4 regions of the Serratia rhizosphaerae genome follow, and region 1 is predicted to be linked to each of the others. Evidence: predicted binding sites of a transcription regulator. Region 1 holds the regulator's gene; each other region holds the start of a gene.
The links. Region 1 encodes PhoB, which activates phosphate uptake and scavenging genes when phosphate is short. Its sites were predicted from a motif close to CTGTCATAAAACTGNCNNAT; they were not measured.
Positions count from the first base shown of each region.

Region 2: a site for PhoB is predicted at 2,331-2,350, ahead of FO014_RS15115 (heavy metal response regulator transcription factor). Genes of this name have one in related genera too.
Region 3: a site for PhoB is predicted at 2,320-2,339, ahead of pstS (phosphate ABC transporter substrate-binding protein PstS). Genes of this name have one in related genera too.
Region 4: a site for PhoB is predicted at 2,000-2,019, ahead of glpT (glycerol-3-phosphate transporter). Genes of this name have one in related genera too.

Region 1 is NZ_CP041764.1:1,058,485-1,064,131, forward strand. It holds gene FO014_RS05015 (PstS family phosphate ABC transporter substrate-binding protein) at 1-647, opposite strand, end outside; gene phoR (phosphate regulon sensor histidine kinase PhoR) at 664-1,980, opposite strand; gene phoB (phosphate response regulator transcription factor PhoB) at 2,005-2,694, opposite strand; gene sbcD (exonuclease subunit SbcD) at 2,950-4,179, shown strand; gene sbcC (exonuclease subunit SbcC) at 4,176-5,647, shown strand, end outside.
Region 2 is NZ_CP041764.1:3,235,330-3,240,976, reverse strand. It holds gene FO014_RS15125 (glutathione S-transferase family protein) at 1-113, shown strand, start outside; gene FO014_RS15120 (heavy metal sensor histidine kinase) at 159-1,598, opposite strand; gene FO014_RS15115 (heavy metal response regulator transcription factor) at 1,595-2,266, opposite strand; gene FO014_RS15110 (DUF5666 domain-containing protein) at 2,406-3,029, shown strand; gene FO014_RS15105 (cytochrome b/b6 domain-containing protein) at 3,044-3,652, shown strand; gene FO014_RS15100 (molybdopterin-dependent oxidoreductase) at 3,642-4,409, shown strand; gene FO014_RS15095 (DUF1493 family protein) at 4,560-4,886, opposite strand; partial or broken gene FO014_RS24290 (STM2901 family protein) at 4,880-4,990, opposite strand.
Region 3 is NZ_CP041764.1:2,142,043-2,147,689, reverse strand. It holds gene glmS (glutamine--fructose-6-phosphate transaminase (isomerizing)) at 1-1,504, shown strand, start outside; gene FO014_RS23955 (hypothetical protein) at 1,679-1,840, shown strand; gene FO014_RS09965 (hypothetical protein) at 1,922-2,233, opposite strand; gene pstS (phosphate ABC transporter substrate-binding protein PstS) at 2,447-3,487, shown strand; gene pstC (phosphate ABC transporter permease PstC) at 3,566-4,522, shown strand; gene pstA (phosphate ABC transporter permease PstA) at 4,524-5,414, shown strand; gene pstB (phosphate ABC transporter ATP-binding protein PstB) at 5,463-5,647, shown strand, end outside.
Region 4 is NZ_CP041764.1:1,909,184-1,914,830, reverse strand. It holds gene glpQ (glycerophosphodiester phosphodiesterase) at 1-261, opposite strand, end outside; gene glpT (glycerol-3-phosphate transporter) at 497-1,849, opposite strand; gene glpA (anaerobic glycerol-3-phosphate dehydrogenase subunit A) at 2,210-3,859, shown strand; gene glpB (glycerol-3-phosphate dehydrogenase subunit GlpB) at 3,849-5,120, shown strand; gene glpC (anaerobic glycerol-3-phosphate dehydrogenase subunit GlpC) at 5,117-5,647, shown strand, end outside.

The DNA of each region.
Region 1 (5,647 bases):
GCATAGCCGATGCTGTTCAGGGATCCGGACACCGCCTGCACTACCGACGCCGAGCCGGGCAGCTCATTGACCCGCGCCATAAAGTCGCCGCCGCACAGCGCGCGCAGTTTGAAATAGCCATAGGTGCCGGAGGCGGAATTGCGGCCAAAACGCTGAATGCTGCGCTGCGCCCAATCGCCCGGCAGCGCCAGCTGGCCCCAGTTCCGCAGTGCGGCGGCTTCGCCGCAGCGGCGGGTGGCGGAAAAGATCTGATCCAACTGGCCAAGGTTCAGCCCCGGCAGCGGGTTGTCCTGATGCACCAGCACCACCAGCGCATCGACCGCCACCGGCACCGCCAGCGGCGCGTAGCCGTAGCGCTGTTCGAACGCCGACAGCTCCGCCGCCTTCATCGGACGGCTCATCGGCCCCAGCTGCGCGGCGCCGGCGGCCAGCGCCGTCGGCGCGGTCGATGAACCGGCGGCCTGCATCTGCAGATTGATATTCGGATAGTGCTGGCTGAAGTCCTGCGCCCACAGCGACATCAAGTTCGCCAGCGTGTCGGAACCGACGCTGGAAAGATTGCCCGACAGCATGCCGCTCGGCTGCGCCCGCAGGCCGGGGCTGCACAATAACAGCAGGCAGAGCCATATCCCTCGGGTCAGTCGCATACCGGTGCCTCACGCATTAATTTTTCAGCGCATTCTCTGACAAAGCGTCGGGAACAATCAACCGGTTAGGCAAAGTAAAGATAAAGCGGGTGCCGTTGCCCGGCTCGCTGAGCACCTCCAGCCGCGCATCGTGATGGCTGAGGGCGTGCTTGACGATCGCCAGCCCCAGCCCGCTGCCGCCGGTCTGCCGCGAACGCGCCTTGTCCACGCGGTAAAAGCGCTCGGTCAGACGCGGCAGGTGCTCGGCGGCGATGCCCGGCCCGTTGTCGCTGACCTGGAACTGCGCCCCCTGCGGCGTCTGCTGCCAGCTCACCTCAATGTGCGTGCCTGCCGGCGTGTGGTTCACCGCGTTATACACCAGATTGGACACCGCGCTGCGCAGTTGGTCGTCATTGCCGTACACCTTCAGCGCTTCATTCACGCGGAAACTGATTTCATGGCGGCCGCCGCTGAGCGACTGCGCCTCACGCTGCAGCACCCGCAGCATCAGGGGCACGTCCACCGTCTCATTCATCTCGATAATCGGCGCCGCCTCGATGCGCGACAGCGTCAGCAACTGCTTCACCAGCCCGTCCATGCGCCGGGTTTGTTCCTGCATGGTGGCCAGCGCCTTGCCGCGCAGCGAACCGTCCGGCTCGTCGTCGCCCATCATTTCCAGATAGCCCTGCAGCACGGTCAGCGGCGTGCGCAGCTCGTGGCTGACGTTGGCGAAGAAGTTGCGCCGCGCGCCCTCCAACTGCCGCATCTGCGTCACGTCGCGCGCCACCATCAGCAGCTGCCCTTCCGAATACGGCATCACGCGGAATTCAACGTAATGCTCGTTATTCAGCTGCAGCGTCAGGGGTTTATCGAAGGATTGCTGTTGCAGATAGTGGCTGAACTCCGGGTAGCGCAGCAGGTTGAGAATATGCTGGCCGTTATCCTCCGGCCAACGGAAGCCGAGCAGATGCTGCGCCAGCCCGTTGCACCAGAAAATATTCCCCTCTTCGGTGGTCATCACCACCGCATCCGGCAGCGATTCGGCGCCGCTGCGGAAGCGTTTGATCAGCAGCGCCAGCTCGCGCCGACGGCGGCGGTTGCGCTGCTGCATCTGATACAGGCCGTAAAACAGCGGCTCCCAGCTCCAGCGCCCCGGCGGCGGCGTCATGCTGCGGTCAATCCACAGCCAGTGGGAAAGTTTCAGCTGGTTATAGAAGTTCCAGCCCAGCGCCGCCAGCACGGCGACCAGCAGTAACCAGGGGAGATAGCCGAAAATCAGCCCCAACAGCAGGGCCGGCAAGCAAAAAAGGGCCAGCTCAAGAGCCAGCCTTTTCCAGGAAAGGCGTTCTAGCACGGCATGCTCTCCGACGCTGCGCGATTAATAGCGCGTTGAAAAGCGGTAACCTGTGCCGCGAACGGTTTGAACCATCTTGTCATGACCACTGCTCTCCAGCGCCTTGCGCAGCCGGCGGATATGCACATCAACGGTGCGGTCTTCCACATAAACGTTAGTGCCCCAGACGTGATTAAGCAACTGTTCGCGGCTGTAAACACGCTCCGGGTGGGTCATAAAGAAATGCAGCAGTTTGAATTCGGTGGGGCCCATATCCAGCGGCTGTTCGTTGGCCATCACCCGATGCGAAGACGGGTCGAGACTCAGCCCCTGCATCTCGATCACCTCTTCCACCGCCATCGGCGAAATACGGCGCATCACCGCTTTAATCCGCGCCACCAGTTCCTTCGGCGAGAACGGTTTGGTGATGTAATCATCCGCGCCGACTTCCAGGCCGCGCACCCGGTCCTCCTCCTCGCCGCGCGCCGTCAGCATCATCACCGGGATATCGCGGGTCAGCGCTTCGCGCTTCATATGTTTGATAAATTGAATGCCGGAGCCGCCGGGCAACATCCAGTCCAGCAACACTAAATCGGGGAACGGCTCAGACAGGCGCGTTACGGCACTGTCATAATCTTCGGCTTCCAACGGTTGGTAACCATTCTGTTCCAACACAAAGCACACCATCTCGCGAATCGGCGCTTCGTCTTCCACCACCAGTATGCGTCTTGCCATCGTCAATCCTGCCAATGTGTTAGCGTTCACAATTTGTTTGCGGGCGCCATTATGCGTCAGTTTTGTGACAGATTTATGAAATTAACCACTCAGTAACATTCACAATATAAATGCTTATCACCGTCGCGCCGGCTTAACCGCCGGAATAGATAGAAATAGCATATTTTTACCCGCCAACCCGTATAATCATCGTCAACGTTTTACCGCCGCCGCGTTTCGCCCCGGCACAACCGACGGCCAATCCCCGGGAGAGTCATGCGCCTGATACACACCTCTGACTGGCATTTGGGTCAGTATTTTTTCACCAAAAGCCGTGCCGCCGAGCATCAGGCGTTTTTGCGCTGGCTGATTGCGCAGATTGAACAGCATCAGGTGGACGCGCTGATCGTCGCCGGGGATCTGTTCGACACCGGTTCGCCGCCGAGCTACGCGCGCGAACTCTACAACCGCTTTGTGGTGGAACTGCAGCAGACCGGCTGCCAACTGGTGGTGCTGGGCGGCAACCACGACTCCGTGGCGACGCTGAATGAATCGCGCGAGCTGCTCTCCTGTCTGAACACCCGCGTGATCGCCAGCGCGCAGGCCGAGGCCGGGCAGCAAATCGTGACGCTTAACCGCCGCAACGGCCAGCCCGGCGCGCTGCTGTGCGCCATCCCGTTCCTGCGCCCGCGCGATTTGCTGACCAGCCGCGCCGGCGAATCCGGCACGCAGAAGCAGCAGGCGCTGCAGGAAGCCATCGCCGAACATTATCTAACGCTGTATCAGGCGGCCTGCGCGCAGCGCGAGGCGCTCGATCTTACGCTGCCGATCGTCGCCACCGGCCACCTGACCACCGTCGGCGTCACCACCTCGGATTCGGTGCGCGATATCTATATCGGCACGCTGGACGCCTTCCCGGCGCAGGCCTTCCCGCCGGCGGACTATATCGCCCTGGGGCATATTCACCGGGCGCAAAAGGTGGCGAAAAGCGAGCATATCCGTTACAGCGGCTCGCCGATCCCGCTCAGCTTTGATGAGCTGGGCAGCGCCAAAAGCGTGTTTATGGTCGACTTCGCCGACGGCGGGCTGCAGCAGGTCACTACGCTGCCCGTCCCGCTTTTCCAGCCGATGCAGTTGATCAAAGGCGATCTCGCCCAGATCGAACAGCAGCTGCAGCAGTTTGCCGACTATCAGGGCGAGCTGCCGGTGTGGCTGGATATCGAAGTAGCGACGCAGGATTACCTCAGCGACATTCAGCGCCGCATCCAGGCGCTGGCGGATAATCTGCCGGTGGAGGTGGTGCTGCTGCGGCGCAGTAAAGAGCAGCGCCGTCAGGCCATTGAGCAGCAGGATAAAGAGACGTTGAACGAACTGAGCGTTGATGAGGTGTTTGAACGCCGTCTGGCGCAGGAAAGCGAACTGGAAGAGGCGCGGCGCGGCCGGATGCGCGCCATGTTCCGCCAGACGGTCGACGCTCTGCAGCAGAATGAGGAGCCATCGGCATGAAAATTCTGAGCCTACGGCTGAAAAACCTCAACTCGCTGCAGGGCGAGTGGAAAATAGACTTCAGCGCCGAACCGTTCGCCAGCAACGGCCTGTTCGCCATCACCGGCCCGACCGGCGCGGGCAAAACCACCCTGCTCGACGCCGTCTGCCTGGCGCTGTATCACCAGACGCCGCGGCTGCACGTATCCCCCAGCCAGAACGATCTGATGACGCGCCATACCGCCGAATCGCTGGCCGAGGTGGAGTTCGAGGTCAAAGGCGTCGGCTACCGCGCCTTCTGGAGCCAGCGCCGGGCCAAAAACGATCCGAACGGCAACCTGCAGGCGCCGAAGGTCGAGCTGGCGCTGCTGACGGACGGCAAGATCCTCGCCGATAAGGTGCGCGACAAGCTGGAGGCGGTCGCCGCCATCACCGGCCTGGACTTCGGCCGTTTTACCAAATCGATGATGCTGTCGCAGGGGCAGTTCGCCGCCTTCCTCAACGCCGACGCCAACGATCGCGCCGAACTGCTTGAAGAACTCACCGGCACCGAAATCTACGGCCAGCTGTCCGAGCGGGTGTTCGAACAGCATAAGCAGGCCAAACTTGAGCTGGATGCGCTGCACCAGCGCGCCAGCGGTATTGAACTGCTGAGCGACGAACAGCGCCAACAGTTGGAAACCCAGCTCGACGCGCTGCGTCAGGAAGAAACCACGCTCAGTCAGCACGATGAACAACAGCGGCAGACGCTTAACTGGCTGCAACAGTGGCAGCGTCTGCAGCAACAGCTGCAACAGTGCCAGCAGCGCTTACAGGCGCTGCAACAGGAGCAGGAGCAGGCCGAACCGCAGCTGCAGACGCTGGCGCGCAGCGAACCCGCCGAAAAACTGCGCCCGCTGCACAATGAACGCCAGCGCTACCGCGATGAACTGCAGGCATCGCAGCAGCAGCTGACCCGGCTTGACCAACAGCAACAGCAGCAGGCCGCACAAATGGCACCGCTGCAGCAGGCGCTGGAGCAGGCGCGCGCCGAACAACAGACACAGGCGGCGCACCGGCAACAGCAGCAGCAGCTGATCGACGAACAGGTGCTGCCGCTCGATCACCACATCGCACAGCTGAGCAAAAGTCGTAGCGAACTGCAGCAAACCCGCGACGACGCCGTGCGCCAGTGCGGACAGCAGAAACAGACGCTGGACAAACTGCACGCCGAACGCGCACAGCTGGCGACGCAGGCCGAGCAGCATCAGACGCAGCTGAGCGCCCTGACTCAGGCGCTCGCCGCACAACAGCAGCAGCACAGCGTGCTGGAAGCCGAAACGCCGCTGGCCGCCTTGCGCCAGCGCCTGCAGCAGCTGAGCGACCTGCGCCCGACGCGCCAGCAGCTGGCGACCCTGTCCTCGCTGGCGCTGCAGCTGGATCAACGGCTGACGCAACAGCGGCAGGAGTTGGCCGCCGGCCAGCAACAGCTGCAACAGCTGGCGCCGCA
Region 2 (5,647 bases), 2.2 Mb from region 1:
TAGACATCGACCGACAACCACTGCCAAACCTGCGCAGCTACTACGATCGGCTGACGGAACGCCCCGCCTTCCGCGAACACGTTATGGTGTCTTACGAAGCATTAAGGGCTTAATACGTCGTCTGCCGAAGGGAAACGGCGCATGACGGGAGCCGGTTTTTACCCTCTCCCGTCATGCGCCTCCTGCGGATTTGCCGGAAATAGCAGGCTGAACACGATTTGGGCGGCCGGCGGCTGCGGGTAACACTGGGCACAGGCCTCGCCACCGTGCAACGTCATGATGGCGCGTACAATTGACAGCCCAAGCCCGCTGGCCTGGCTGCTGCGTGCGGCGTCAGCGCGATAGAACCGGTCGAACAGTTTATCCAGGTGTGCGGCGTCGATTGGCGCCCCCTGATTGATCACCCGTACCACGCACGCGTCCCCCTCCGTCCCGGCCCGCAGTATGATTTGGCTGTTCCCATCGGCATAACGCACCGCATTGGCGACCAGATTGCTCAGCGCCCGCTGAAAAAGCATGGCATCGGCCCACAGCCGCCCGCCCCCTTGGCAAGTCAGCTGAATACCACGCTCTTCTGCCAAGCCTTCAAAGTAATCAGCCACCCGCTGCAGCTCCGCCGCCATATCCAGCGTGCGGTAATTCAGCGCGGATTGCGCGTTGCCGGCACGGGCCAGAAACAGAATATTCTCCACCATGCGTGAGATACGCTCCAATTCCTCCATATTGGTGGAGAGCAGGGTTTCATACTCTTCTACGCTGCGGGGCTGGTACAGGGCCACCTGACACTGGCCCATCAGAGCGCCTACCGGCGTGCGGATCTCATGCGCCAGATCGGCGGAGAACTGCGTCAAGCGCTGATAGCCGTCGTTTATCCGGTCAAGCATGGCGTTGAATGACACTATCAGCTGCCGCAGTTCCTGCGGCGCTCCGTGCACGCTCAGCCGGGTTGACAGCGTACTGGGCGCGATCGCCGCCGCCTGCGCCGCCATGCGCCTTAGTGGCCGCAGCTCACGGCGCATCACCCAGTATCCCAGCAGCGCAATGAGCGCGAAGGCCATCCCCACCGCCGCCAGCACGCGCCACAAATAACGCGCCAGCATTTTCTGTTCGTTGGCCATCACATGCGCCACCGAAATTTGCAGGACTTTGCCGTCCTCCAGTTTCACCAGCGCCGATGCCAGCCGGATCGGCACGCCCTGCGGCGTCTCTCCGGCGCGCACTGCCTTCAGCCGCTGCGGCTGACCGACCGGCGTTGGCACCACCGATGGCAGCGTCAGCCTGGCCGGGTTAACGTTGATTAACGGTTTTTGCCCCTGCAGCTGGAAGATCAGGACGTCCTGTTCGTTGCCCAGCATATTTTCGAACAACCCGGTATTGGCAACCAGCCGCTCCACTAAAAAGCGCTGACCCAGTAATTTCCGGTAATAGTCGATACGTCCGGTCACCTGCAGATCGCTGCGGTTGACCATTTCCTGACGCATCGCGCCATACAGGTAGCTGCCCGCAGCGCTGACCACCAGCGCCGCCACCACGGCGAACAGGATGGCGCTGCGTAACGTCAGGGACATCGTCCGCCAGCGCCGGGCCAACGTACTCATGGACGCGCCTCGCAGACGTAGCCGATACCGCGCACGGTATGAATCAATTTGATCGCAAATGGCCGGTCGATTTTGGCGCGCAGCCGCTTGATGGCGACATCCACCACGTTGGTATCGCTGTCAAAATTCATATCCCAGACCTGAGAGGCAATCATGGTGCGAGACAGCACCTCCCCCTCCCGCCGCACCAACAGATGCAGCAGCATAAACTCTTTATTGGTCAGCGGAATCAGCGTCTCCTGACGCATCACCTTGCGCCGCAGCACATCGATGTGCAGATCGGCGATCGCGTAGTGATCGGACTCACGCACCGTGCCGCGACGCAGCAGCGTGCGCAGGCGCAGCACCAGTTCGGTAAACGAAAACGGTTTGACCAGGTAATCATCGGCGCCCAGCTCAAGGCCGTGGATCCGGTCCTGCACGCCGTCGCGCGCCGTCAGAAACAGGATCGGCACATCGCTTTTCTTACGCAGCACCTCAATAATCTGCCAGCCATCAATTCCGGGCAGCATCACGTCCAGCACGATGGCATCGTAGCCATGCTCCAACGCCCGGAACAGGCCATCGGTGCCGTTACGCGCCAGATCAACGCCGTATCCGGCCTCCCCCAGCCCCTTTTTCAGGTAATCGCCGGTGCTGGTATCGTCTTCAACCACTAATATGCGCATTCTCACCACCTCACTCTTTCTGCAAACAGAGTAGCAGTTTCAGCCACGCGGCTTGATGACATTAATGTCATCAAACAGACATGGTGCTGTCCCAATCCTTCAACCATGCTTAATCGGCAATCAACCACAGGAGAACATAATGCTTACTCAACGTCGTATTGCCGGTTTACTGCTGTCCGGCCTGCTGATGTGCAGCGGTATTGCCGCCGCGCAAATGCCAGGCAAAGTCATCGCCCCGCTGCGCGGCACTATCGATCAGGTTTCCGCCACCAGCCTGCAGCTGACCGACCGTAAAGGGGAAAAGGTCAGCGTGAAACTCAACGACCAGACCAAAGTGCTGAGTGTATCGAAAGGGTCGACCGCAGATATCAAACCCGACAGCTTTATTGGCACCGCAGCAGTCCCACAGGCCGACGGCAGTCTAAAAGCGCTGGAGGTTCACGTCTTCGCCGCCAGCCTGCGCGGTTCCGGCGAAGGCCACTCCCCTTGGCAATCCGCCGATGGCAAAGTCGATACCATGACCAATGGCACCGTCGGTAAATTGGTGAACGCCAACGGCCGCACCCTGACGGTCAATTACAACAACCAGCAAAAAACCGTCATCGTGCCGGACGGTACGCCGATTGTGACGCTCGATCCCGGCGATCGCAGCCTGCTGCAGCCCGGCACCCATATCGTGCTGTTCTCTGCCGCTGACGACAAAGGTGAACGCGTCGCTACCCGAATTTCCGCCGGTAAAAACGGTACCGTACCGCCGATGTAATGCGGGAGGGCGTGATGAAAGCACCTATGTCGCGACCGGTGCACCGCTGGCCGGTCAGAATCACCCACTGGGTTAATCTGTTCGCCATGACGTGCATGTTTATGAGCGGCTGGGAGATCTACAACGCCTCGCCGCTGTTCGACTTCCGCTTTCCGCCCGCCGTCACGCTCGGCGGCTGGCTGGGCGGCGCCATTGGCTGGCATCTGGCGCTGATGTGGCTGCTGGCATTCAACGGCCTGTGCTATCTGCTATGGAGCCTGTGCAGCGGCCATTTGCGTCACGATCTGCTGCCGTTGCGCCTTGACGCGCTGCGGCGTGATATCGGGCTGGCGCTGACGCTGCGGCTGCAACACCGCCACGGCAAATACAACGCGATTCAAAAGCTGATGTACCTCGGCGTTGTGGCGCTCGGTCTGCTGCTGGTGCTCTCCGGGCTGGCGATCTGGAAGCCGGTGCAGCTGTCCTGGCTCGTGGCGCTGTTCGGCGGTTTTGACACCGCACGCTATGTGCATTTTTTCGCCATGGCAGCGGTCGGGTTGTTTGTCATCATTCACCTGCTGATGGTGATCGTCGTACCGCGCACGCTGTGGGCCATGCTGGCAGGAGGTAAACGTGAAGGATAAAAAGCCGTCTCCCCGCGCGCCGACGCTGGAACCGGATCAGAAAAAACAGCTGGTGAATCTGCAGCGCCGGCTGCTACTGCGCTCTGGCCTGACTCTGGGCGGCGTGGCAATGCTGACCGGCTGTAATCTGCAAGACGGCGATCGGGTTGATAAAGTGCTGTGGGCGATGTCACGCTGGAACGATCGGGTCCAGGCCTGGCTGTTCAACGGGCAGCGCCTGGCGCAGACCTATCGTCCGGATCAGATCACGCATCCTTTTCCGTTTAACGCCTACTACCCGGAATACAACGTGCCGGAAGTCGATTTGAGCGGTTATCAGTTGGAAGTCTCCGGCAAAGTAGCGAAAACAGCGCCGTGGACCCTCGAACAACTGCAGCGCCTGCCGCAGCAGAGCCAGATCACCCGCTTAATCTGTATTGAGGGCTGGAGCGCGATTGGCCAGTGGGGCGGCGTGCCGCTACGCGTCTTTCTGCAGCATGTTGGCGCCGATCTCAACGCGCGTTACGTCGGTTTTAAATGCGCGGATCGCTACTACTCCAGCATTGATATGGCCACCGCGCTGCATCCGCAAACCATTCTGGCGCTGGATTTTGCTGGTAAGGCGCTGCCGGCGGAATATGGCTACCCCTTGCGGCTACGGGTGCCCACCAAGCTGGGATTTAAAAACGCCAAACATATCGCCGCCATTTTCGTCAGCGACACCAACCCCGGCGGCTATTGGGAAGACCAGGGCTACAACTGGTTCAGCGGGATTTAAAGCGCGGGAGAGGCTTATCGACCAGGAAATTCTGGCAACGTCCATCCAGGGTGCTCTCACCGCCCTTTTTTTGGCCACTTGAACTTACGTTAGCGAACCAAACGATGAGCAAGGAGAGCACCGCTGATGTGCCTAATTCGATAATGAATGTTAATCATACAGCCAGCGACCGGCCTTGGCAGACTCCGCGAACATACGCACGGTAAGAGGTTTTTTGGACTGCTTAACGGGTTTTGTCGTAAACCATTTGCGGAAAAACCATGGGATCGCCCACGGGTAATAACATTCAATATCCAGTATGGACACATCAATATTGAATGTTTCGCTGTACCTATCTATTGCCGGCGCCAAGTCATCTATCTCTGAGAACTCTTGTAAAACGGTATCCAACTCAAGCGGGACAGGCTTCAAACGCAAAGTAGTAACCATGGGCAGTTCTTTACGAAAAAACGCTAAAACATCCTCATCAGTTACCATAACTTGTCACTCCCACGAGCTATCGTGTTGTACTTAACCGTTGCTTTAAATGCAATTGCAGCAATATCGCCGGCAAGAATGCCCCATCCTACAACAGGCACGGCGAAACGCTAGCAGAGCCTGCATATCGTGTGCAGGGACGAAAATCACCATGAACCTGTTTAGTGACATCGGACTTAAATACGCCTTACTGTGAGATTTCTGTGAGTGTTTAGAGCCTGTGGCACGGCTTGGTTTTTCTTGTTGTGCTATCGCGGTAAGACGCTGTAACGGCCGCCAACGGTTTTATATGCTCACAGATCTAACACACCCCAGACGGTAGCAGCTACAGGCGTCGTTCAATTGAGCGAAGAGCAGTGCAGATGAGGAATTATCTTTCTGATAGTGCTTACAAGTCAGATAGTTGATTGATAAGAAATGCGTGGAGCGGGTGAAGGGAATCGACTAATAATTCCTCAAAGCCCCGCGCCATACGCTTTCGTTATTTCCATCGTTACCAATCACGTTAAAAACACAGGCCTAACTGTTGCTTTTTGTGGATGTGGTTACGGGAGCATACCTCAAAAGCTGGCAGTAGTTCTACGCCTCAAACTGCGATAGATGAACTTGAACGGCGATGCCGCACCACCGGCTTTAAACTCTCCCAAAACATAGCGCACCGCAGCATTTAGCCCCGATGCCCCTTCGCAGGGATAAACAGGCTCAAGTGATACGCACCGGTAGCGAAAGACCCGGCCCTATCTCCGGCTGGCCCACGGTTC
Region 3 (5,647 bases), 1.1 Mb from region 1:
CGAGCTGCTGATTGAACGCGGCTACCGCTTTGCGTCCGAAACCGATACCGAGGTGATCGCGCATCTGGTGCACTGGGAACAACTGCAGGGCGGCACGCTGCTGGAGGTGGTCAAGCGCGTGATCCCTCAGCTGCGCGGCGCTTACGGCACCGTGGTGATGGACAGCCGCGACCCAAGTGTGCTGGTGGCCGCCCGTTCCGGCAGCCCGCTGGTGATTGGCCGCGGCGTCGGCGAGAACTTTATCGCTTCCGACCAGCTGGCGCTGCTGCCGGTGACCCGCCGCTTTATCTTCCTGGAAGAGGGTGATGTGGTGGAAGTGACCCGCCGTTCCGTGGCTATTTTTGACCAGCAGGGCAACCCGGTCGAGCGCGAGGAAATCGAGTCGCAGGTGCAGTACGACGCCGGTGACAAGGGCGCTTATCGCCACTACATGCAAAAAGAGATCTTCGAACAGCCGCTGGCGTTGAAGAACACCCTGGAGGGGCGTTTCAGCAACGGCCAGATCAACCTGAGCGAACTGGGCCCGCAGAGCGAAGCGCTGCTGGCGCAGGTGCAGCACGTGCAGATCATCGCCTGCGGCACCTCCTATCACTCCGGGATGGTGGCGCGTTACTGGTTTGAAGCGCTGGCCGGCGTGCCGTGCGACGTTGAGATTGCGTCCGAATTCCGTTATCGCAAATCGGCGGTGCGCCCAGGCAGCCTGATTATTACCCTGTCGCAGTCCGGCGAAACCGCAGATACCCTGGCGGCGCTGCGTTTGTCCAAACAGCTGGGCTACCTGGCGTCGCTGGCGGTGTGCAACGTGGCCGGCTCGTCGCTGGTGCGTGAATCCGACATGGCGCTGATGACCAAGGCCGGTACCGAAATCGGCGTGGCGTCCACCAAGGCCTTTACCACTCAGTTAACCGTGCTGCTGATGCTGGTGGCGCGTCTGGGCCGCCTGAAAGGTATGACGGAAAGCGTCGAGCACGATATCGTGCACGGCCTGCAGGCGCTGCCTGCACGCATTGAACAGATGCTGTCGCTGGATAAAAACATCGAGGCGCTGGCGGAAGGCTTCTCCGATAAGCATCATGCGCTGTTCCTCGGCCGCGGCGATCAGTACCCGATCGCCATGGAAGGGGCGCTGAAGCTGAAGGAGATCTCCTATATTCACGCCGAGGCCTATGCGGCCGGTGAGCTGAAGCACGGCCCGCTGGCGCTGATTGACGCCGATATGCCGGTGATCGTGGTGGCGCCGAACAACGAGCTGTTGGAAAAACTGAAATCCAACATCGAAGAGGTGCGCGCGCGCGGCGGCCAGCTGTACGTGTTCGCCGATCAGGACGCCGGTTTCGTCAGCAGCGAAGGGATGACCATTATCCCGTTGCCGCACGTGGAAGAGATCGTTGCGCCGATCTTCTACACCGTGCCGCTGCAGCTGCTGTCTTACCACGTGGCGCTGATTAAAGGCACCGACGTCGATCAGCCGCGTAACCTGGCGAAGTCGGTAACCGTCGAGTAAAACCGCTGCTTTTTTGCTGATTAATCCGGCGTGCTGTGTAAACGGCGCGCCGGATTTTTTATGGCGGAAGAACGGCTGAACTATACTGAATGCGGTTCAACGATGAGGAGTCAGGTATGCAGCAGTCGTGGCAGGGCGTGGATACTTATCTGGAGCATTGTTTAGCACATCAGGATGATAATTTGGCGCAAACTTTGGCGGCTGAACGCCGAGCGCGGCTTACCGGCGTTTGATGTGTCGCCGCTGCAGGGGCAGTTCCTGACGCTGATGGCGCAAATCAGCGGGGCGCGTCGGGTATTGGAGATTGGTACGCTGGGTGGGTACAGCACCCAATAATCTTGCCCGCGGGTTGCCGGAGGACGGCCATGTGGTTGACGCTGGAAAAAGAGCCGGCCTCAGCGCCGGCTTGTTTATTCGCTAGCCTTTCACCTTATTGCTCAGTTCCTGCAACGAACGTTTTAGCTCATCGATCTGACGATCTTTATTCCTGTTTTCATCCTGCAGCTGTTTTAGCTCCCTTTCATGATTTTTCTGTTGATTGATAAGTTCATCGAGATCCCGCTGCGTATAGTTGGATGTTCGGTAACCGTCATCGCCTTCAAACAGAATTTTTTCGCCGCCTGTGGTGCCTGAGAACCTAGAATCGCGTGGAAAATTATTTGCCGCCATAACGTTGGCAGAAGCCAGCAGAGACAGGCCAAGCGCCGATAAGATAAATACTTTTTTCATTTGAGATCCTTTCGTTTTCGTACTACGTAATCGGAGTCATATTCGGAAGGTAGTATAATCAATGAGTTATATTGTTTTATTGCTGGTTGTCATATAACTGTCATATTTCATACATTTTACTGTCACCAAACTGTCCTATTTTCCCTCCTGCAGCAATACTTACTCTGATGAAAACGATTTGAAATCGATTTTTGATGCCCCTTAGGAGGGATTATGAAACTGATGCGTACCACCGTCGCCAGTATTGTAGCAGCGACTTTCTCCATGGCCTCTGTGTCCGCGTTCGCTGCCGCCAGCCTGACCGGTGCAGGTGCGACATTCCCCGCGCCGGTGTATGCCAAGTGGGCAGATTCCTATCAAAAAGAAACCGGCAACAAAGTTAACTATCAGGGGATCGGTTCCTCCGGCGGCGTGAAGCAGATCGTTGCCAATACCGTTGACTTTGGCGCCTCCGACGCACCGCTGTCCGACGAAAAGCTGGCGGCTGACGGCCTGTTCCAGTTCCCGACCGTGATTGGCGGCGTGGTGCTGGCGGTGAATATTCCCGGTATCAAATCCGGCGACCTGACGCTGGACGGCCAGACTCTGGGTGATATCTACCTGGGCAACATCAAAAAATGGAACGACCCGGCAATCGCCAAACTCAACCCGGGCGTGAAATTGCCGGATCAGAATATCGCCGTGGTGCGCCGCGCTGACGGTTCCGGCACCTCCTTCGTCTTCACCAGCTACCTGGCGAAAGTGAATGCGAAGTGGAAAGAGAAAGTGGGCGCCGGCTCGACGGTAAACTGGCCGACCGGTCTGGGCGGTAAAGGCAACGACGGCATCGCCGCCTTTGTTCAGCGCCTGCCGGGTTCTATCGGCTACGTTGAGTATGCCTACGCCAAACAGAATAACCTGGCGTACACCAAGCTGGTCTCCGCCGACGGCAAGCCGGTCAGCCCGACCGAAGACGCCTTCAGCGCCGCCGCCAAAGGCGCGGACTGGAGCAAAACCTTCGCGCAGGATCTGACCAATCAGAAAGGTGATAACGCCTGGCCGATTACCTCCACCACCTTCATCCTGGTGCACAAGGCACAGAAGAAGCCTGACCAGGGCACCGAAGTGCTGAAGTTCTTTGACTGGGCGTACAAGTCAGGCGGTGAGCAGGCCAAAGCGCTGGATTATGCGGTACTGCCTGATGAAGTGATCGAGCAGGTGCGCGCCGCATGGAAAACCAACGTAAAAGACAGCGCCGGTAAGGCTCTGTACTAAACGGCCGAGGCAGCATGCGCCGTTTCTGTAGGGGCCCGCTTCGCCGGGCCCTCCAAGCTTTAAACAGAAGAGTAATTTATGGCTGAGTACAAGCCGACCATCAAAGCGCCGAGCAAAAACGGCGATGTCATCTTCAGTGCGCTGGTTAAGCTGGCTGCGCTGATTACCCTATTGCTGCTGGGCGGCATTATCGTTTCGCTGATTTTTGCCTCCTGGCCAAGCATCCAGAAATTCGGCTTCGCCTTCTTGTGGACCAAAGACTGGGATGCGCCGGCGGAGCAGTTTGGTGCGCTGGTGCCGATTTACGGCACCATTGTTACCTCGCTGATTGCGCTGATTATCGCCGTGCCGGTCAGCTTCGGCATTGCGCTGTTCCTGACCGAGCTGGCGCCGAACTGGCTGAAGCGCCCGCTGGGCGTCGCCATTGAGCTGCTGGCGGCGATCCCGAGCATCGTTTACGGCATGTGGGGGCTGTTCGTCTTTGCCCCGCTGTTTGCCGAATACTTCCAGACGCCGGTGGGCAACGTGCTGTCCGGCATCCCGATTGTCGGCGAACTGTTCGCCGGCCCGGCCTTCGGCATCGGCATTCTGGCCGCCGGGGTGATTCTGGCGATTATGATTATCCCGTATATCGCTGCGGTAATGCGCGACGTGTTCGAACAGACGCCGGTGATGATGAAAGAGTCGGCCTACGGCATCGGCTGCACCACCTGGGAAGTGATCTGGCGCATCGTGCTGCCGTTTACCAAAAACGGCGTGATCGGCGGCGTGATGCTGGGGCTGGGGCGCGCGTTGGGGGAAACCATGGCGGTGACCTTTATTATCGGCAACACCTACCAGCTCGACAGCGCATCGCTGTATATGCCGGGCAACAGCATCACCTCGGCGCTGGCTAACGAGTTCGCCGAGGCGGAATCCGGGCTGCACACCGCGGCGCTGATGGAGCTGGGGCTGATTCTGTTTGTTATCACCTTTATCGTGCTGGCGCTGTCGAAACTGATGATCATGCGTCTGGCCAAGAATGAGGGGCGTTAACATGGCGACGATGGATATGCAAAACCCTGAAGCGGTGGCGGAAACCCGCCGCAAAATGCAGGCCTGGCGCCGGCAGAAGAACCGCATCGCGCTGTTTTTATCAATGGCGACCATGGCGTTCGGCCTGTTCTGGCTGATTTGGATCCTGTTCTCGACCGTCACCAAAGGCGTGGACGGCATGTCGCTGGCGCTGTTTACCGAAATGACGCCGCCGCCGAATACCGCCGGCGGCGGGCTGGCCAACGCCATTGCCGGCAGCGGCCTGTTGATCCTGTGGGCGACCATCTTCGGCACCCCGCTCGGTATTCTGGCCGGTATTTATCTGGCGGAGTACGGGCGTAAATCCTGGCTGGCGGAAGTGATCCGTTTTATTAACGACATTCTGCTGTCTGCGCCGTCGATTGTGGTTGGCCTGTTCGTCTACACCATCGTGGTGGCGAAGATGGAGCACTTCTCCGGCTGGGCGGGCATTGTTGCGCTGGCGCTGCTGCAGGTGCCGATCGTTATCCGCACCACGGAGAATATGCTCAAACTGGTGCCGGATACGCTGCGCGAGGCGGCCTATGCGCTCGGTACGCCGAAGTGGCGCATGATTTCCGCCATCACGCTGAAGGCGTCGGTCTCCGGCATTATCACCGGCGTGCTGCTGGCCATCGCGCGTATCGCCGGCGAAACCGCACCGCTGCTGTTTACGTCGCTGTCGAACCAGTTCTGGAATACCGATCTGATGCAGCCGATCGCCAACCTGCCGGTCACCATCTTCAAGTTCGCCATGAGCCCGTTTGCCGAATGGCAGCAGCTGGCCTGGGCCGGGGTGCTGTTAATCACGCTGTGCGTACTGCTACTGAATATTCTGGCGCGTGTGGTTTTCGCCAAGAAAAAGCATGCATAAAAATTTTACGCGTCGCTACGGCGGCGCGGTAACAAGAGAGAAGTCTTGATGAGTACAAGTGAACTCGCTTCCAGCAGCAAAATTCAGGTCCGCGATCTGAACTTTTACTACGGCAAATTCCACGCGCTGAAAAACATCACGCTGGATATCGCCAAAAATAAAGTGACCGCGTTTATCGGCCCGTCCGGCTGCGGTAAATCCACCCTGCTGCGTACCTTCAACAAGATGTACCA
Region 4 (5,647 bases), 850 kb from region 1:
GCGTTGGGCGACGTCGGTGACGCGGTCCAGGTAGTGATCGTGCAGCACCACCAGTTCGTCGTCCTTGGTCATCACCAGATCCTGCTCGAGGAAATCCGCGCCCTGCGCGTAGGCCATGGCCTTGGCCGGCAGCGTGTGTTCCGGCAGGTAGCCGCTGGCGCCGCGGTGGGCGATCACCACCTTGTCGGCGGCGAAGGCGGCGCTGCTGAGGGTAGTCGCCAGAATAATCCCTGACAGCAGGGCTTTAACGTGAGTCCGCATAGTCTTCTCCTTAAGTGGCAGGGCAGCCGCAGGCGGCATCGTTGCCAGTGGGTGGGGAATAAAAAGGCCGCGGTGCGGCCTTTGGGTATATACCCGTCATACGCCAAGTGACCGGTGTGTTGGCGGCGCTCAGTCACCCGAATCGCTTACCTGAGTAAGCTCATCGGGATACCTTCTCTTGCCGCCTTCCTGTCACCCGAGTTGTTTCGGGTATAGTGCGTGGTTTTCGTGACGATTAGCCGCGTTTCGCCGCAATGTCTGCGTGATGTTTCTTCTCGTTCAGCATGGTCAGCAGCAGCAGGAAGACTGCGGCGATGCTGCCGCCGATCATCACCATAAAGCCGCCGTCCCAGCCGAAGAAGTCCACGGTGTAGCCGACGATGGCGCTGGCGGCGACCGAGCCGCCCAGATAACCGAACAAACCGGTGAAGCCGGCGGCGGTGCCTGCGGCCTTCTTCGGCACCAGTTCCAGCGCGTGCAGGCCGATCAGCATCACCGGGCCGTAAATCAGGAAGCCGATGACCAGCATACAGAGCATATCGATCGTCGGGTTGCCCGCCGGGTTCATCCAGAAGACGATGGTGGCGATGGTGACCAGCGTCATAAAGAAGACGCCGGTGGCGCCGCGGTTGCCTTTAAACACTTTATCTGACATCCAGCCGCACAGCAGGGTGCCTGGGATACCGGCATATTCGTACAGGAAGTAGGCCCAGGAGGACTTATCCAGCGCGAAGTGCTTCACTTCTTTCAGGTAGGTCGGCGACCAGTCCAGAATGCCGTAGCGCAGCAGGTAAACGAACACGTTGGCGACCGCGATATACCACAGCAGTTTGTTCGGCAGGATGTACTGCATGAAGATCTGCTTGGCGGTCAGTTCTTCTTCCGCTTTTTCGCTGTAATCGTCCGGGTAGTCGTTTTTGTACTCTTCCACCGGCGGCAGGCCGCAGGACTGCGGCGTATCGCGCATCAGACCAAAGGCGATCAGGGCCACCAGAATGGCGCCGAAGGCCGGCATGTACAGCGCGGCGTGCCAGTCGTTGAACCAGGCCATGCCGAGCAGGAACAGCAGCGGCGGCAGGCCGCCGCCGACGTTATGTGCGCAGTTCCAGATGGAGACGATCTGGCCGCGTTCTTTCTGCGACCACCAGTGCACCATGGTACGGCCGCACGGCGGCCAGCCCATGCCCTGGAACCAGCCGCACAGGAACAGCAGCACGAACATCACGGCGATGCTGGAGGTGGCCCACGGAACAAAGCCCATAAACAGCATGACGCAGGCGGCCAGAATCAGACCGGCGGGCAGGAAGACGCGCGGGTTAGAGCGGTCGGACACCGAGCCCATGATAAATTTGGAGAAACCGTAAGCGATGGAGATCCCTGACAGGGCGAAGCCCAGGTCGCCGCGGCTGAAGCCTTCCTCGATCAGATACGGCATCGCCAGGGTGAAGTTTTTACGTACCAGATAGTACGCGGCGTAGCCGAAGAAAATTCCCATAAAAATTTGCCAGCGCAGTCGGCGATAGAGCGGATCTACCTTGTCGACCGGCACACGAGAAGTGTGTGCGGCTGGCTTAAAAATACTCAACATGAGCGCCTCCGATTGGCTTTATCAGTATGACACGCTCAGAGCAGGCGTTCTGAGTCGTGTTTGAGCGGATATCTAAAGTGTTGCTTTTTGTTCTATAACGAGCGCCATGCTAGACAAAACCCCTGGTTGGCTCTGTGATGGATGGCGCATTTGTTACATTTTTATAAAACAACGGCGAATTTTGAGCGATTCGTTAACGTTATGAAATAGACAAAGCCAAAAAAGTCGTGATGACGATCACATAAGTGGATTTTTATAGACATTTCTCTTTCGTTTTATGTTCGTTATTGTTCCTTATCAAACAAATTCCACACTAACTATGGATCAATAGCCCCATAATCAGCGTCATTGGGGGTGGAAATGAGCCACGCTTCACCGGTAACTGAAACGGATGTCATCATTATAGGCGGCGGCGCGACCGGCGCCGGCATTGCCCGCGACTGCGCGCGCCGCGGCTTACGCTGCCTGCTGCTGGAGCGTCACGATATCGCCACCGGCGCCACCGGGCGCAACCACGGCCTGCTGCACAGCGGCGCGCGTTATGCGGTGACCGACGGCGAATCCGCCCGCGAGTGCATTGAAGAAAACCGCATTCTGAAACGTATTGCGCATCACTGCATCGAGCGCACCGATGGCCTGTTCATCACGCTGCCGCAGGATTCGCTGGCGTATCAGCAACAGTTTATCCAGGCCTGTCGGCAGGCCGGCATTGACGCACAGGCGATTGATCCGCAGCAGGCGCTGCGCCTGGAGCCGGCGGCCAACCCGGCGCTGATCGGCGCCGTGCGGGTGCCGGACGGCACGGTCGATCCTTTCCGGCTGACCGCCGCCAATATGCTGGACGCGCGCGAACAGGGCGCGCAGATCCTGACCTACCATCAGGTGGTGGGGCTGTTGCGCGTGGGCGATCGCGTGCGCGGCGTGCGCGTTTACGACCATCAGCAGCGGCGTCAGTATGAAATTCATGCCGAGGTGGTGGTCAACGCCGCCGGCATCTGGGGCCAGCAAATTGCCGAATACGCCGATCTGCGCGTACGCATGTTCCCGGCGAAGGGGGCGCTGCTGATCCTCGGCCATCGCATTAACAACATGGTGATCAACCGCTGCCGTAAACCGGCGGACGCCGACATTCTGGTGCCGGGCGACACCATCTCGCTGATCGGCACCACCTCGACGCACATTGATTACGACCAGATCGACAACATGCTGGTGACGCCGCAGGAAGTGGATACGCTGATGCGCGAAGGGGCGCTGCTGGCGCCCGCGATGGCGCAGACCCGTATTCTGCGCGCCTATGCCGGCGTGCGGCCGCTGGTGGCCAGCGATGACGACCCGTCCGGGCGTAACGTCAGCCGCGGCATTGTGCTGCTCGACCATGCGCAGCGCGACGGCCTGGAAGGCTTTATCACCATCACCGGCGGCAAGCTGATGACTTACCGGCTGATGGCGGAGTGGGCCACCGACCTGGTGTGCGAAAAACTCGCCGTCAACGCCCGCTGCACCACCGCGGAACAGGCGCTGCCCGGCTCGCGTCAGTCGGCGGAAGAAACCGTGCGCCGCGTGGTGTCGCTGCCGGCCAGCATCCGCGGTTCGGCGGTGTATCGCCACGGCGACCGCGCCGGATTGGTGCCGGCCGAGAATCGCCTCGATACCAGTCTGGTGTGCGAATGCGAAGCGGTGACCGCCGGCGAAGTACGCTACGCGGTAGAGTCGCTGACGGTCAATAACCTGGTGGATTTACGCCGCCGCACCCGCGTGGGAATGGGCACCTGTCAGGGCGAACTGTGCGCCTGCCGCGCCGCCGGCCTGCTGTCCCGTTTTAATGTCAGCACGCCGCAGCAGTCCATCACCCAGCTCTCCCACTTCCTGAACGAACGCTGGAAAGGCGTGCGGCCGATCGCCTGGGGCGATGCGCTGCGCGAAAGCGAGTTCACCAGTTGGGTCTATCAGGGACTGTGCGGGCTGGATGCGTGCGGCGACGGCAAACAGGAGGCGGATGATGCAATTTGACGTCGTAGTGATCGGCGGCGGGCTGGCGGGCTTGAGCTGCGCGCTGCGTTTGAGCGAGCAGGGCCGGCGCTGCGCGGTGGTGAGCAACGGGCAGAGTGCGCTCTATTTTGCCTCCGGTTCGCTGGATCTGCTGGCGCAGTTGCCGGACGGCACGCCGGTGGCGGCGCCGCTCGACGCGCTGCCCGCGTTGGCGCAACAGGCGCCGCAGCACCCTTACAGCCTGATGGGCGCGTCGCAGGTGGCCGCGCTGGCGAACGAGGCGCAGCAGCTGCTGCAGCGCTGCGGCCTGGCGATGCAGGGCGACAGCCGGATGAACCATCTGCGCGTTACGCCGCTGGGCACGCGGCGGGCGACCTGGCTCAGTCCGCAAGCGGTGCCGACCACGCCGCTGGACGCGCCGCTGCCGTGGCGCAGCATCGCGCTGCTGGGCATCGAAGGCTTTCTGGATTTCCAGCCGCAGTTGGCGGCCAGCTCGCTGCAGCGCCAGCAGGGCGTTGACGTTCTTGTCGGCTATCTGCATCTGCCGGCGCTCGACCGTCTGCGCAATAACCCCAGCGAATTTCGCGCGGTCAATATCGCCCGGGTGTTGGATATGCCGGAACAACACGCCGCGCTGGCGGAGGAAATCCGGCGGCTGGCGGACGAGGCGGAGGCCGTATTCCTGCCGGCCTGTCTGGGACTGGAGGATGACCGCGCGCTGCAGGCGCTGCAGCAGCGGCTGGGCAAGCCGGTAATGCTGTTGCCGACCTTGCCGCCTTCGGTATTGGGCATGCGCCTGCACCAGGCGCTGCGTCAGCGTCTGGTGCAGCTGGGCGGTGTGCTGATGCCCGGCGATCGCGCGCTGCGCGCCGAGTTTGACGGCGGACGGGTGACGGCGCTGTATACCCGTAACCACGGCGATATTCCGCTGCGGGCGCCGCAGCTGGTGTTGGCCGGCGGCAGTTTCTTCAGTAACGGCCTCAGTTCGGATATCAACGGCATCCGCGAGCCGGTCTTCGGGCTGGATGTTTACGACCGCGCCGAGCGTGCCGACTGGTGTCAGCGCGACCTGTTCGCGCCGCAACCCTATCTGCAGTTCGGCGTGCGCACCGACGCGCAACTGCGAGCCGTCAGGCAGGGGCAGGCGCTGGATAACCTGTACGCCATCGGCGCGGTGACCGGCGGCTACGATCCGCTGCAGCAGGGGTGCGGCGCCGGCGTGTCGTTGTTGGGGGCGCTGCATGTCGCCCGACATATTGTTGAACAGGGAGGGGACGCATGAGCCTGACGAGCGATAACAGCTTTGAAAGCTGCATCAAATGCACCGTCTGCACCACCTATTGTCCGGTGGCCAAGGTGAATCCGCTCTATCCGGGGCCGAAGCAGGCGGGACCGGACGGCGAGCGTCTGCGGCTGAAGGACCCGGCGCTGTATGACGAAGCGCTGAAGTACTGCACTAACTGCAAACGCTGCGAAGTGGCCTGCCCGTCGGAGGTCAAAATCGGCGATATTATTCAGCGGGCGCGTGCCGATCTGAGCCAGAGCAAACCGAGCCTGCGCGACGCCCTCCTCAGCCATACCGACATTATGGGGTCGCTGTCGACGCCGTTCGCGCCGATCGTCAATGCCGCCACCGGACTGAAACCGGTGCGCAAACTGCTGGATAAGGCGCTGAAAATTGACCATCGCCGCACGTTGCCGAAGTACTCGTTCGGCACCTTCCGCCGCTGGTATCGTCAGCAGGCGCAGCAGCAGCGGGGCTATGCCGAGCAGGTGGCGTTTTTCCACGGCTGCTTTGTTAACTACAAC